DNA from 2 places in the Cellulomonas sp. KRMCY2 genome. Region 1 is predicted to be linked to the other one. Evidence: riboswitches for the same ligand, from Rfam matches in the RefSeq annotation. Region 1 holds a riboswitch; the other holds the start of a gene.
What was found. Region 1 has a riboswitch for cyclic di-AMP ahead of K415_RS0103150 (C40 family peptidase). Riboswitches for the same ligand answer to the same signal wherever they lie in the genome.

Region 1 (6,027 bases):
CTAACGACGCGGGCGCCGGTCAGGAGGCAAGGTAGGCGGACCAGGAGGGATGCGGGCGAACCGTTACAGCGAGCAGCGCGGACCCGCCCCGGGGTACCGTCGGTGCGATCAGCAGCTGCCACCCGATCTCGGACAGCAACCGGTCGGCCTTGCGGTGGTTGCAGCGCGAGCAGGCCGCCACCACGTTCGTCCACTGGTGCAGGCCACCGCGCGAGCGGGGATGCACGTGGTCGACGGTGTCCGCCGGTCCCGCGCAGTAGGCGCACCGGTGCCCGTCCCGCTGCAGGACGGTGCGCCGGCTGGGCGGGACGGTCCCCCGGAACGGCACATGGACGTAGCGCGTCAGGCACAGGACCTGCGGGGCCGGCAGGCACAAGCGCTCCGAGCGGAGCAGCTGACCGTCCGTCTCGAGGACGACAGCCTTGCCACTGAGCACGAGGCTGACCGCGCGGTGCACGCTCACCACGCAGAGCGGCTCGCGGCTCGCATTGAGCAGGAGCGCGCGACGCAGGGCGGCGGAGGGATGCACCCGGGCCGCGGCCGACCCGTCGGCGGGCCCGTGCTGCACCTGGTGCGGGGCGGGGAGCGCAGGCGGACCGCCCGTCGACTCGCGGGTCATCAGCACGGCGGTCTCCCTGACCGGAGCGGTCGGCCCCGGCTGGCTGCGCGGGTCCGGCTGGTGGAGCAGCGCTGACAGCGTACGACAGACACCTGCGCGACCGCCGTCGGTCGGACACAGGACGACCCCGGACCGATCGGTCCGGGGTCGTGCCGTACGGGTGCTGCGCCGTCAGCCGGTGACGCGGATGAAGATCGGGTTGCTCTGCCAGATGTCGCGGAACTGGATCGTCTTGCCAGGCCGCGGGGAGTCGATCTGCGTGTTGCCACCGGCGTAGATGCCGACGTGGCCCGGGGACCAGATCAGGTCGCCCGGCAGCGCGTCGGCCCGTGAGACGACGACGCCGGCGTACCGCTGGTCCGCCGATGCGTGCGACAGCGAGATACCCAGCTGCCCGTACACGTACGAGGTGAAGCCGGAGCAGTCGAAGCCGTCGGGCGTCGTGCCACCGGAGACGTACGGCGTCCCGACGTAGCGGGCAGCGACCTCGAGGACGGCGTTGCCCTCGACGGTCTGCGGGATCGGGTTGGACGCGACCTCGACCCGGTCGGCGGACCGCGACGTCGACGTCGTGCGGACCACGACGGGCTCAGGCTCCGGGTTCGCGACGACAGTGATGTCGGGGGCGTCGAACGACCATGCGGCGTCCACCGGGACCGAGACGATCGGCGAGGTCGCCAGAGCGGCGCGGGCCTGGGCGGTCAGGGCCGAGACGTCGACGGCCGGAAGGACGTTGGACGGGCCCTCGGCCGGGGCCGCAGAGGCCGGCATGGCCATCGTCATCATCAGGCCACCGGAGGCGGCGACGACAGCGGACTTGCGGCCGACGGAGGCGAAGCTGCCGGTGGCGGCTGTCGCGAAGTCGTCCAGTGGGGTCACGGGGCGACGTGCTGCGCGATGGCGCGCACGCGGGGGGCTGACGGTCACGCGATACCTCTCCGAACGCCTACGAGGTGAGCTGTCGGGTTCGGGTGGGAGATCACCCGGCCTCGATCACACCGTTTCCGGTGCTCACGCGGCTTCACCCCAAGGACGCCGTCTCCGGCGCCCGATGGTGGTTCCCCCGCTCCTGCCAGCGGTTCGTACGAAACCTCAGTCGGTGGCAGGACTAGGCGAAACCGACCGAGGGCATCCACCGAGGAGGGTTCGGAGGAGCAACCCAGACAGTACCCGACCGTTCGCTGAAATGTCACGCTCAGGTCACGGAACGGCGAGTGATTCGTTCGTCACACTCACGAAGACGTGGCGCGCGATGTCGTCCGGCAGGTCGAGGACGTGCTCCGCGCCGGGCACGCCGACGGTGACGACCCCCTCGCCGCGCTCGATCGTCACGCGCGCCCCGGGCACCACCCCGGCCGCGGCGAGCCGCTCCAGCAGCTCCGTGTCGGTCTGCACCGGCTCGCCCAGCCGCGCGATGACCGACTCGTGCGGCGCAGCAGGCTCGCTGCCCGGCGCGAACGCCGGCAGGTCGACCAGGTGGACGAGGCTGATGACCCCGTCGAGGAAGCCCTCGGCCGGCAGGTGCTCGCCCAGCTCGGCGAGCCCGGGGATCGGGTTGCCGTACGGCGAGCGCTGGGGATGGTCGAGGATCTCGACCAGCCGGCGCTCGACCCGGTCGCTCATCACGTGCTCCCAGCGGCAGGCCTCGTCGTGCACGAAGGCCCAGTCCAGCCCGATCACGTCGGTCAGCAGGCGTTCGGCCAGCCGGTGCTTGCGCATGACCCGGGTGGCCTTGAGGTGGCCGGCCTCCGTGAGCTCGAGGTGGCGGTCGCCGCTGACGACCACCAGGCCGTCGCGCTCCATCCGGGCGACGGTCTGCGACACCGTCGGCCCGGAGTGCCCGAGCCGCTCGGCGATGCGTGCGCGCAGCGGGACGATGCCCTCCTCGGCCAGCTCGAAGATGGTCCGCAGGTACATCTCGGTGGTGTCGATGAGATCGCTCACGCGTGGCGCCCTTTCTGTGACCGGTGCCGTCGGGCCCAAGGCTACGGTGCGGCGCGACCCTCCGGTGCAGCACGTTCGCGCGGCCTAGAGTTGTGCTGTGACCCCCACGACCGACCCCACGACGATCGACGTCCCCGCGCGCCTGCTGCCCCAGGACGGACGCTTCGGCTCCGGCCCGTCCAAGGTGCGCGCGGCGCAGGTCGAGGCCTTGGCGGCCGTCGGTGGCACCCTGCTCGGCACGTCCCACCGGCAGGCCCCGGTTCGCGCCGTCGTCGGCCGGGTACGGGCCGGTCTCGCCGAGCTGTTCGCGCTGCCCGACGGCTACGAGGTGGTGCTGGGCAACGGTGGGTCGACGGCGTTCTGGGACCTCGCGACGTTCAGCCTGATCGTCGACCGCGCGCAGCTGTGCGCGCACGGCGAGTTCGGCACGACCTTCGCGCGCGCCGTCCAGCGCACGCCGTTCCTCGGCACACCCACGGTGCGGACGGCCGAGCCCGGCAGGCTCGCGCTGCCCGAGCCCGAGGCCGGCATCGACACCTACGCGTGGGCCCACAACGAGACGTCGACCGGTGTCGCGGCACCCGTGGTCCGCCCGGCAGGCACGGCCGGCGAGGCGATCGTCCTGGTCGACGCGACGTCGGGCGCCGGCGGACTGCCGGTCGACGTGTCGCAGACCGACGTCTACTACTTCGCGCCGCAGAAGTCGTTCGCGTCCGACGGCGGGCTGTGGCTGGCGCTGTGCTCGCCGGCCGGGATCGAGCGGGCCGAGCAGATCAGCGCCGCCGGCCGGTGGATGCCGAACTTCCTCTCGCTGACCACGGCGATCGCGAGCTCGCGCCTCGACCAGACCCTCAACACACCGGCCATCGCGACGCTCGTGATGCTGGCCGAGCAGATCGACTGGATGCTCGAGCACGGCGGCCTGCCCTGGGCGACGGCGCGCACCGCCGAGTCCGCACGCCACCTGTACGGCTGGGCGCAGGCCCGGGACTGGGCCTCGCCGTTCGTCGCGGACCCGGCCGCCCGCAGCACCGTCGTCGGCACGATCGACCTCGACCCGTCGGTCGACGCCGCCGTGCTGTGCGCGGTCCTGCGCCGGCACGGCATCGTCGACATCGAGGCCTACCGCAAGCTCGGCCGCAACCAGATCCGGGTCGCCATGTTCCCGGCGATCGACCCGGCCGACGTCCGTGCGCTGACGACCTGCATCGACCACGTCGTCGAGCGGCTCGGATGACCACCGGCAGGCCGAGCTCCGCCATGGCCCCGAGGTGAGCCGGACCCGTGACGATCTGCTGGTCCCACGGCTCGTGCGGGACCGGCTGACCCTGACGCTCTACGCGCCGTTCATCACCTGGGGCTGGTACCTCTACTGCTTCTCCCCCGCGGTTCCCCTGATCGCCGACGAGCAGGGCATCTCGCGCGGGCTGGCCGGGCTGCACGGCACCGCGATGGCGTGCGGCACGATCCTGTCCGGTCTGGTGAGCTCGCAGGTCGCCCAGCGCTTCGGCCGGCGGGCCATGTCGCTGACCGGGTCGGCCTTCCTGCTGACCGGGATCGCCCTCCTGCTGTCCGGCTCGAGCCTGCCCGAGACGCTCGCGAGCTGCTTCGTGATCGCCATCGGCGGCAACCTGACCATCTCGGCGGCCCAGCCCGCGCTCTCCCTCCACCATGGCCCGGCCGGGGCGGCCGCGGTCACCGAGGCGAACGCGATGGGAGCCGCCGTCGGGCTCCTCGCGCCGCTCGCGCTGGGCACGGCGGTGGGTCTCGGCTGGGGATGGCGCCCCGCCGTCGGCCTCACCGCCCTCCTGGCGGTCGTTGCCGCGCTGGCGATGGCCTCGCTCAGCGCGTCCGGTCCGCTGGGGCGGGGCATCGTCGACCGTTCGGCGACCGACGCAGCGGCCCAGGGCCGGGCGGGGCGGGGCTTCAGCACCGCGTTCTGGTTCTTCTGGGTCGCGCTCGTGTGCGGGGTGGGGATCGAGTTCTCCACGACCTTCTGGGCCTCGGACCTGCTGGCCCGACGGACCGACGCCCCCGGCTCCGTCGCGGCCGCATCGGTCTCCGCACTGGTGATCGGGATGTCCGTGTCCCGCTTCATCGTCGGTCCGCTCTCCCGGCGCAAGGCCCCGGAGAAGCTGCTGCTCGTCGGGTTCGCGGTGGCAGCGGCGGGCTGGCTGCTGTTCTGGGTCGCCACGTCGCCGACCCTCGCGATCGCCGGGCTGGTCCTGGCCGGGCTCGGCTACGGCACGCACTTCCCGCTGGCCATCTCCCTGGTCATGCGCGCGTCGGACGGCCGGCCCGACAAGGCCCAGAGTCGCTCCTCGCTCGGGATCGGTGGGGCGGTCGGGATCGCGCCGTTCCTGCTCGGCTCGCTCGCGGACGTCTTCGGCCCGCACACGGCGTTCCTGCTCGTCCCGCTGCTCATCGTCGTCGGCGCGACGGCCACCGGCCTTGGCCTCCGCACGGTTCGCCGCGTCCAGGCCACCGAGCGCACCCCGGCGGTCTGACCCGCCGACCGGCGCCCGAGCGGCAGCCCGGCGAGGCAGGGGCAGCCCGGCGAAGCGACCCGGTCAGGCTGCCGTCGCGGCGTCCGACGCCTGCTGGGCCTTGAGCGCATCCGCCGTCGCGACGCGCTCCTCGTCCTCGGCGGCCCGCCCCAGGTGACGCACCTGGAGGTGTGGACGCTGGACGAGGCTGTAGCGGACCTCGAGGTTCCAGTGCCGGTGCGCCCACGCCGCCGCGGCCGCGGCGACGAGCAGGGCGGAGATCGACCCGACGCCGATCGACCACCGGGCGCCGAACGTCTCGGCCACCCAGCCGATCAGGGGCGAGCCCACCGGCGTCGCGCCGAGGAACACGACGATGTAGAGGGACATCACCCGACCACGCATCACCGGGTCGACGGACATCTGGATGGTCGCGTTCGCGGCCGTCAGCAGGGTCAGCGACGCCAGCCCGACCGGGATCGTCGCCAGGGCGTAGCTCTCGTAGGTCGGCATCAGGGCCATCACGCCCGAGGCGATCCCGAAGGCGAACGCCGCGCCGATCACCAGCCGCACCCGTGGGCGTTCTCGACGGGCGGCGAGGAGCGCGCCGGCGAGCGAGCCGATCGCCAGGATCGAGCCGAGGATGCCGTACTCCTGCGGCCCCTTGTCGAACTCGGTCCGCGCCATCATCGCGCTGGTCAGCTGGAAGTTGAGGCCGAAGGTGCTGACCACACCGACCACCGCCATCACGACCAGGATGTCCGACCGGCGCCGCACGTAGGCGATACCCTCGCGGATCTGTCCCTTGCCGCGCACGGCGTACGGGACCGGCTGCAGCTCATGGGTGCGCATCCGGGTCAGGGCCAGGATGGTCGCGGAGAAGGTCACCGCGTTGATCGCGAAGACCCAGCCGATACCGACCCAGGCGATCAGCAGACCGGCCAGACCGGGGCCGATCATGCGTGCGGCGTTGAACGA
Region 2 (6,027 bases), 3.1 Mb from region 1:
GTAGCTCGTGGTGGTCATCGGGCTCTCTCCCTCGGTGACGTGCCTGCGGATCCCCGCACGCTCCTGCGGACGCCACGTCGTGGCACCTGCGCCGACGATCCGGCGCGCCATCCGACGCTAGCCGCTGGTCGGCCGATCCGGACCGGACGGGGGGCCTCTCGGGCGGATCTTCAGCGAACCTTCATGGTCCCGGGCGCCACCAGATGCTCGTCGAACGTCAGGAGATGGCGATGGGCCCGTGGTGCACGCAGATCGGCGCCGGTGACTGGTGGGCGCGAACGATGAAGGTCCGATGAAGAACCCGGCTCGGGTCCCACGAGTCCCGGGCCGCGCGTCCGTGGTGCCGGGACAGTGGCGTGTCGCCCCACGTCGAGGAGCCCCACGATGCGCCACCCCGCACGTCTCGCACGCACCGTCGTCCTGGCGGCCCTGCTGCTCGGAGCCGCTGCTCCCATGGCATCGGCGGCTCCCTTCGGTCCGGTGTCCACAGGACTCGGCCGGCCCGTCCTCGACGACGACCCGCCGGTCGCCGAGCACGGAGAGATGTCGCCCTCGGACCACCAGGAAGCAGTCGCGCCGGCCGACGGCGAGCCGGAACACGAGGAGATGACCGACTCCGACCATCAGGAGGTTGCCATCCCTGGCGAGGAGCACTCCGAGCGGACACCGCGCCCCCGGGCTCTGGTCCTGGGCTCGTTCGCACTCATCAACGTGGCCGTCCTGGCTGCCGCGGCGATCCTGCGCCGCCGGACGCCGCCGAAGGTCCGCCGCGGCCCAGCGGCCCGCACGACCGTCCCGTCCGCCGCCTGATCGCCCATCCACTCTCCGAGGACCAGAGATGCCGACCATCACGCTGCCCGCACCGACCGTCCGGGATGGCTCTGTCGACCCTGACGAGACGCCAGACACGACTCCTGCGCCGGTCGGCCGCAACCTGATGACCAACCGCTTCGTGGCCGGCGTGCTGCGCAGCCGGTGGTATCCGGGGGTGCTCCAGGTGCCGGTCGCCGGGGTCTTCGGCCTGGTGGCCTTCCAGCTGCTGGCCGGTCCCGATGCGGCCCACGACAACGCGGGCACGGCACTGATGTGGGTGCTGTGGTGGCCGCTGATCCCGATCGTGTTCGTGCTCCTGGGCCGGTTCTGGTGCGCGGTCTGTCCGTTCGGTGCGATCTCGGACTTCGTCCAGAAGTGGGTCGGGGTCAACCGCCCGGTCCCGGTCTTCCTGAAGCGATACGGCATCTGGATCATCGACGCCTCGTTCCTCCTGATCACCTGGGCGGACCATGTCTGGGGTGTGGTGGAGTCGCCGTGGGGCTCAGGCGTCCTGGTCCTGATCCTGACCACGGCCGTCATCGCCTCCGGTGCCCTCTTCCAGCGCCGGACCTTCTGCCGGTACCTGTGCTTCCTCGGCGGCATGTCGGGCAACTACGCGCGCGTCGGCATGGTCGAGCTGCGCGCGGACAGCGAGATCTGCAGGACGTGCAAGGCCAAGGCAGTCTGCTACAACGGCAACGACAAGGTCGCCGGATGCCCCCTGTTCACCTTTCCCCGGACGATGGAGGACAGCGCCAACTGCAACCTGTGCGCCAACTGCATCAAGTCCTGCCCCAACGACGCGATCGCGGTGCGGCTGCGGAAGCCCACCAGCGAGCTGTGGTTCATCAACAAGCCCAAGATCGAAGAGTCGTACCTCGCGATGGCGATCATGGGGATCGTCCTGATCCAGAACATCACCATGCTCGAGGTCTGGAACGACGTGCTGACCTGGATCGAGACGACCACCGGGATCACCAGCTACCCGGTCATCTTCACGGTCGCCTTCGCGCTCGCCGTCACCCTCCCCGTCGGGCTGCTGGCCCTCGCGTCACGAGCCGCCGCGGGGACGAACCTGGAGACCACCCGACAGAACTTCGCCCGCTTCGGCTACGCCCTGATCCCGCTGGACGTGGCGGGGCACCTGGCCCACAACCTGTTCCACCTGCTGGCCGAGGGCGGTTCGGTGTACTACACGGTCGCCGGCCTGTTCGGCGACGCGCCTGTGGTCGGCGATCCCGCTCTGGTCGGCGCCGGCACCATCCAGGCGCTGCAGTTCGCGCTCCTGGCCCTGGGGGTTGCCGCCTCGCTGTACACGGCCGGGCGGATCGCCCGCCGTCGGTACCGGACTGCGGCCCGACGCCGGGGCACCGTGGTGCCGTACGCGGTGATCATTGCCCTGCTCGGGGCCGTCAACGTCTACTTCTTCCTGCTGCCGATGGCCCACCGCATGTGAGGACGCCGCACCCGGTGCGGTCGTGACGACCCGCCCCGGATCAGCCGACCCGGATGAAGACCGGGTTGGACTGCCAGATCTCCCGGATCTGGATCGCCTGGCCGGGCACGGGTGAGTCGATCTGGAGGTTGCCGCCGGCGTAGATCGAGATGTGGCCAGGGGACCAGATCAGGTCTCCGGGCTGGGCGTCGGCGGCTGCGACCTCGGTGCCGGCATACCGCTGGTCGCCCGAGGTGCGGGGCAGGGTGATGCCGATCTGGGCGTACACGTAGGACGTGAACCCTGAGCAGTCGAAACCGTCCGGGGTCGTGCCGCCGTACACGTAGGGGACGCCCACGTAGCGCGAGGCGATCTCGACGATCGCGCTGCCGTTCGCGGAGGCCGGGGCAGCGGCGCCGATGGCCGCCGCGGGTGCCTGCTCGGTGCTGCGCGAGACCGGCTCGGGGGCAGGCGGCGGGGGCGGCGGGTCCGCCTCGACGCTGATCACGGGGGCGTCGAACGTCCAGACGGCATCCGCGGGCACCGACACGCGGGGCGAGACGGCCAGCGCCTCGCGCGCCAAGGCGGTCAGGGCGCGGGTGTCGACCGACGGGTGGTCCGTGCGCACCGCCGCTGACGCCGGGGCGCCCAGCATCGAGACCAGGAGGCCCGAGGCCCCGACGGCGACGACGCCGCGACGGCCGATCCGGTCGAGCGACTCGGCGACGCCGGCTGCCGCGACATGCAGCGGGTTGCGGGCGATGCCGACCGCGCGATGGCGTGGGGGGAGCGGACCTGTAGGCATGACAACCTCTCCGGTCGCCTACGAGGTGAGCTGTCGGGTTCGGACGGGAGTTCGCCCGGCCGGATCTCTCCGGCTTCACCCCAAGGACGCCATGACCGGCGCCCACGATGTGGTTCCCCCGCTCCTGCCAGCGAGCTCGTACCAGGACCCTCGGTGGTGACAGGACTCGGCGGTCCACCTCAGGCCGCTCCGGACCCCGGAGCGGGCACATGGTAGGCATACGGAGCCCCGAAAGTCACGGATGGATAACGACCACGCCACCGCCGGCACCCTTCCAGGACCGCCCCGAGGCCGGCGGCAGCGCCGATGATCGCCTCACGACCAGGTGGCGGCTCGGTCCAGCTCCTCGCGGCGCAGGGCGGACTCGACGTCGGCGAGCTGTTCGTCGGTGCACGGGAGGCCGAAGGCGAAGCGCACCGCCCGGGCGATGTCGGCTCGGTAGTCGTGCCCGGTGGCGACGAACTCCCCGGGAGTCGCGTCCACGGCGTTCTTCGTGTCGATGGCGGTCTGCAGGAAGGTGATCGGGGTCGACCAACCGGCCTGAGCGGGTACCGCCGGGGGCCGGCTGTCGCTCAGCCAGGTGGGGCTTCGGACGAGCAGGTCCGGGCTGAACAGGCTGACCCCGTCGTCGTCGTGCGCGAGCAGGAGGTAGCGGGCGGCTGCCGCAGCGGTCGGATCGAGGTGGTCGAGGTCATCGGCGCAGGCGACCTGCAGGACCTCTCCGGGCCGGACGTCCGTGCGAGCGGGGTCGCGGACCTCGTGTGCCCAACCGCTCGCGTGCGGGGTCCCGAGCCACAGTGCACGCTCGACGAAGTGCGCCTGCAGGCCACGGGTACCGGTGTGCAGGAACGCGTCCTGGCTGGTGTGGGCTCCGAGGCTCTCGCCGAACAGGACGACGCGTGGGCGGTCGGCCGGGGCCCGTCGGGCGAGGACCTCCGCCACTGCCGTCCACATGGCCCCGTTCTGCTCCCGGCCGTCGTCCACCCGGTCGAGGGACAGGATCGAGGGGCGCAGCGAGTACTGCAGGGCGAGCGACGCGCAGTCTCCACCGGTGAGGTACTCCCAGGCCGAGCTTGCTGCGTAGTTGACGTACCCGGTCCCCGTGGGGGAGACCAGCACGAGCACGGACCGGTCCAGGGCCCCGGTGCGCTCGAGCTCGGTCAGGGCCAGCTGGATGCGGTCGGCGACCGTCGGCCCGCTCGTGAGACCGACGTAGACCCGGATCGGCTCGCGCGCGGCCCGACCCATCACCGACTCGATCCTGCCGGCCGTGGTGACGGACGTCAGGTGACGACGAGGTTGGCGGGTGAGCGGTCCCCAGGCGACGACGCTGCCCGGGCCGCCACTGACGTGCGGTGAGTCCGGGGGGGCTGCGAGCGTCCCGTCGACGGCGGATGCTGCCGCCTCGACCCGTCGGTAGTACCTCGCCCCGACGCCGTAGAGCCCTGCACCGATGACGGCGACGGACGCGAGGTGGCTCGGGATGGAGCCGTGTCCGGCGCGACCGGTCACCCGGCGGATGGCGGCGTCCGCGGCGTGCGCGATGCGACGCTCCGCGGCGGCCAGGCCGACCGCCCCCATCGCCGTGACCGCGCCGATGCCCAGCGACTTCGCCACCGGGGCACCATGACCGTTGACCGGGTCGACGCCCGCGGCGCGCAGGCGCCGGACGCGTACGAGCTGCATCGCTGCGGAGATGCCCGCGCCCGCGACCACTGTCACGGGGACCGTACGCAGGGCAGCGCCGATCGCCCGGTCCCGTCCCGGCAGGGCGTCGAGCACGCTCGGCAGGATGCCCGCGACGGCGGCGGCTCGGATGCGACCTGCCGTGGTCCGGACGATCGCCCGGGCGGCCGCCTCGCCGTCGCGGCGGGGGAGGGCGACGTGCACCGCCGACGACGCTGCGAGGGCGACGAGGTCGACCGCGAGGGTCGTGCGCGCCGTGCTGCCGACGTCGATGCGCGCGCCCACGAGGCGCAGCGCGCCACGGGAGGTGCCGAGGACGACATCGTGCGCGACTGTCGTCAGTGCGTAGTTCATGGCTGAGGAGAGCCCGGTGATCAAGCCCTGGTCCGTCGCCGAGCGCGGTCGCAGGAGCGGTACCAGGCTCATCGGCACCGAGGCCGATGCGGCAACGATCCCGGCACGCTGGCTGGCTGACAGCCGCGCGTACAGGTCACCCTGCCTCATCAGCGCTCCTGTCGACGATCGGACACCCCATCGTGTCGGACGACTGTCAACCATGACGGGCGTTCCGGCGACGGCCCGAGCCGAGGATCGTCGCGGTCGCTGCGGCGGCGAGGACGGCGAGGCTGCCGCCGAACCAGAACGGGGCATCCGAGCCCAGGCCCACCCACATCGCGCCGGCGATCAGGGAGGCGAGGAGCAGCCCGATGCCCTGGAGCGTGCCGTAGACGCCGAGCACCGTGCCACGGAGGTGCGGGGGCGCGGCCTCGGCGACGAAGGCGCGTTCGGCGCCGCTGAGGAAGGCCGTGCAGGCGCCGTAGACGACGAAGAGCAGCACGACGGCTGGTCGGGACGTGAAGCCTGCGAGCCCGAGGTACACCAGCCCGGCCAGCAGGTACCCGGGGACCAGGACGGACCTGCGGCCGAACCGGTCGGAGAACCGGCCGGAGGGGATCGCGAAGACCGACGCGGAGACGTTGAAGATCAGGTAGAGGAGCATCACCTGGGTCAGTGAGAAGCCGAGGTCCGCTGCCTTGAGGAGCAGGAACGCGTTCGAGGAGTTGCCCAGGCAGAAGAAGAAGACGGTGCCCAGGTACAGCCGTAGGCGTGCGTCCAGGGGTGCCCCGCGCAGTGTCGGCCGCACGCCGGCGGGCCGCTCGACCCGCTCCTCGCGGACGGCAGGGATGATCAGGATGCCGATGACGGCGGGCACGATCGACCAGAGGAAGGCCTGGTGGAACGCGGTACCGGTGCTGACCACCACGAGGGCGAGCAGTGCGCCGGCTGA

Region 2: another riboswitch for cyclic di-AMP. It lies ahead of K415_RS0117525 (C40 family peptidase); the one in region 1 lies ahead of K415_RS0103150 (C40 family peptidase).

The regions. Positions count from the first base shown of each region.
Region 1 is NZ_JAGF01000001.1:630,970-636,996, forward strand. Features, by position in the region: gene K415_RS0103145 (HNH endonuclease) at 20-619, opposite strand; gene K415_RS0103150 (C40 family peptidase) at 791-1,498, opposite strand; cyclic di-AMP (ydaO/yuaA leader) riboswitch at 1,549-1,707, opposite strand; gene K415_RS0103155 (metal-dependent transcriptional regulator) at 1,820-2,563, opposite strand; gene serC (phosphoserine transaminase) at 2,661-3,800, shown strand; gene K415_RS0103165 (sugar MFS transporter) at 3,835-5,070, shown strand; gene K415_RS0103170 (MFS transporter) at 5,134-6,027, opposite strand, start outside.
Region 2 is NZ_JAGF01000001.1:3,715,617-3,721,643, reverse strand. Features, by position in the region: gene K415_RS24110 (hypothetical protein) at 1-111, opposite strand, end outside; gene K415_RS0117535 (hypothetical protein) at 385-810, shown strand; gene K415_RS0117530 (4Fe-4S binding protein) at 839-2,269, shown strand; gene K415_RS0117525 (C40 family peptidase) at 2,310-3,053, opposite strand; cyclic di-AMP (ydaO/yuaA leader) riboswitch at 3,055-3,235, opposite strand; gene K415_RS23025 (alpha/beta-hydrolase family protein) at 3,369-5,243, opposite strand; gene K415_RS0117515 (MFS transporter) at 5,290-6,027, opposite strand, start outside.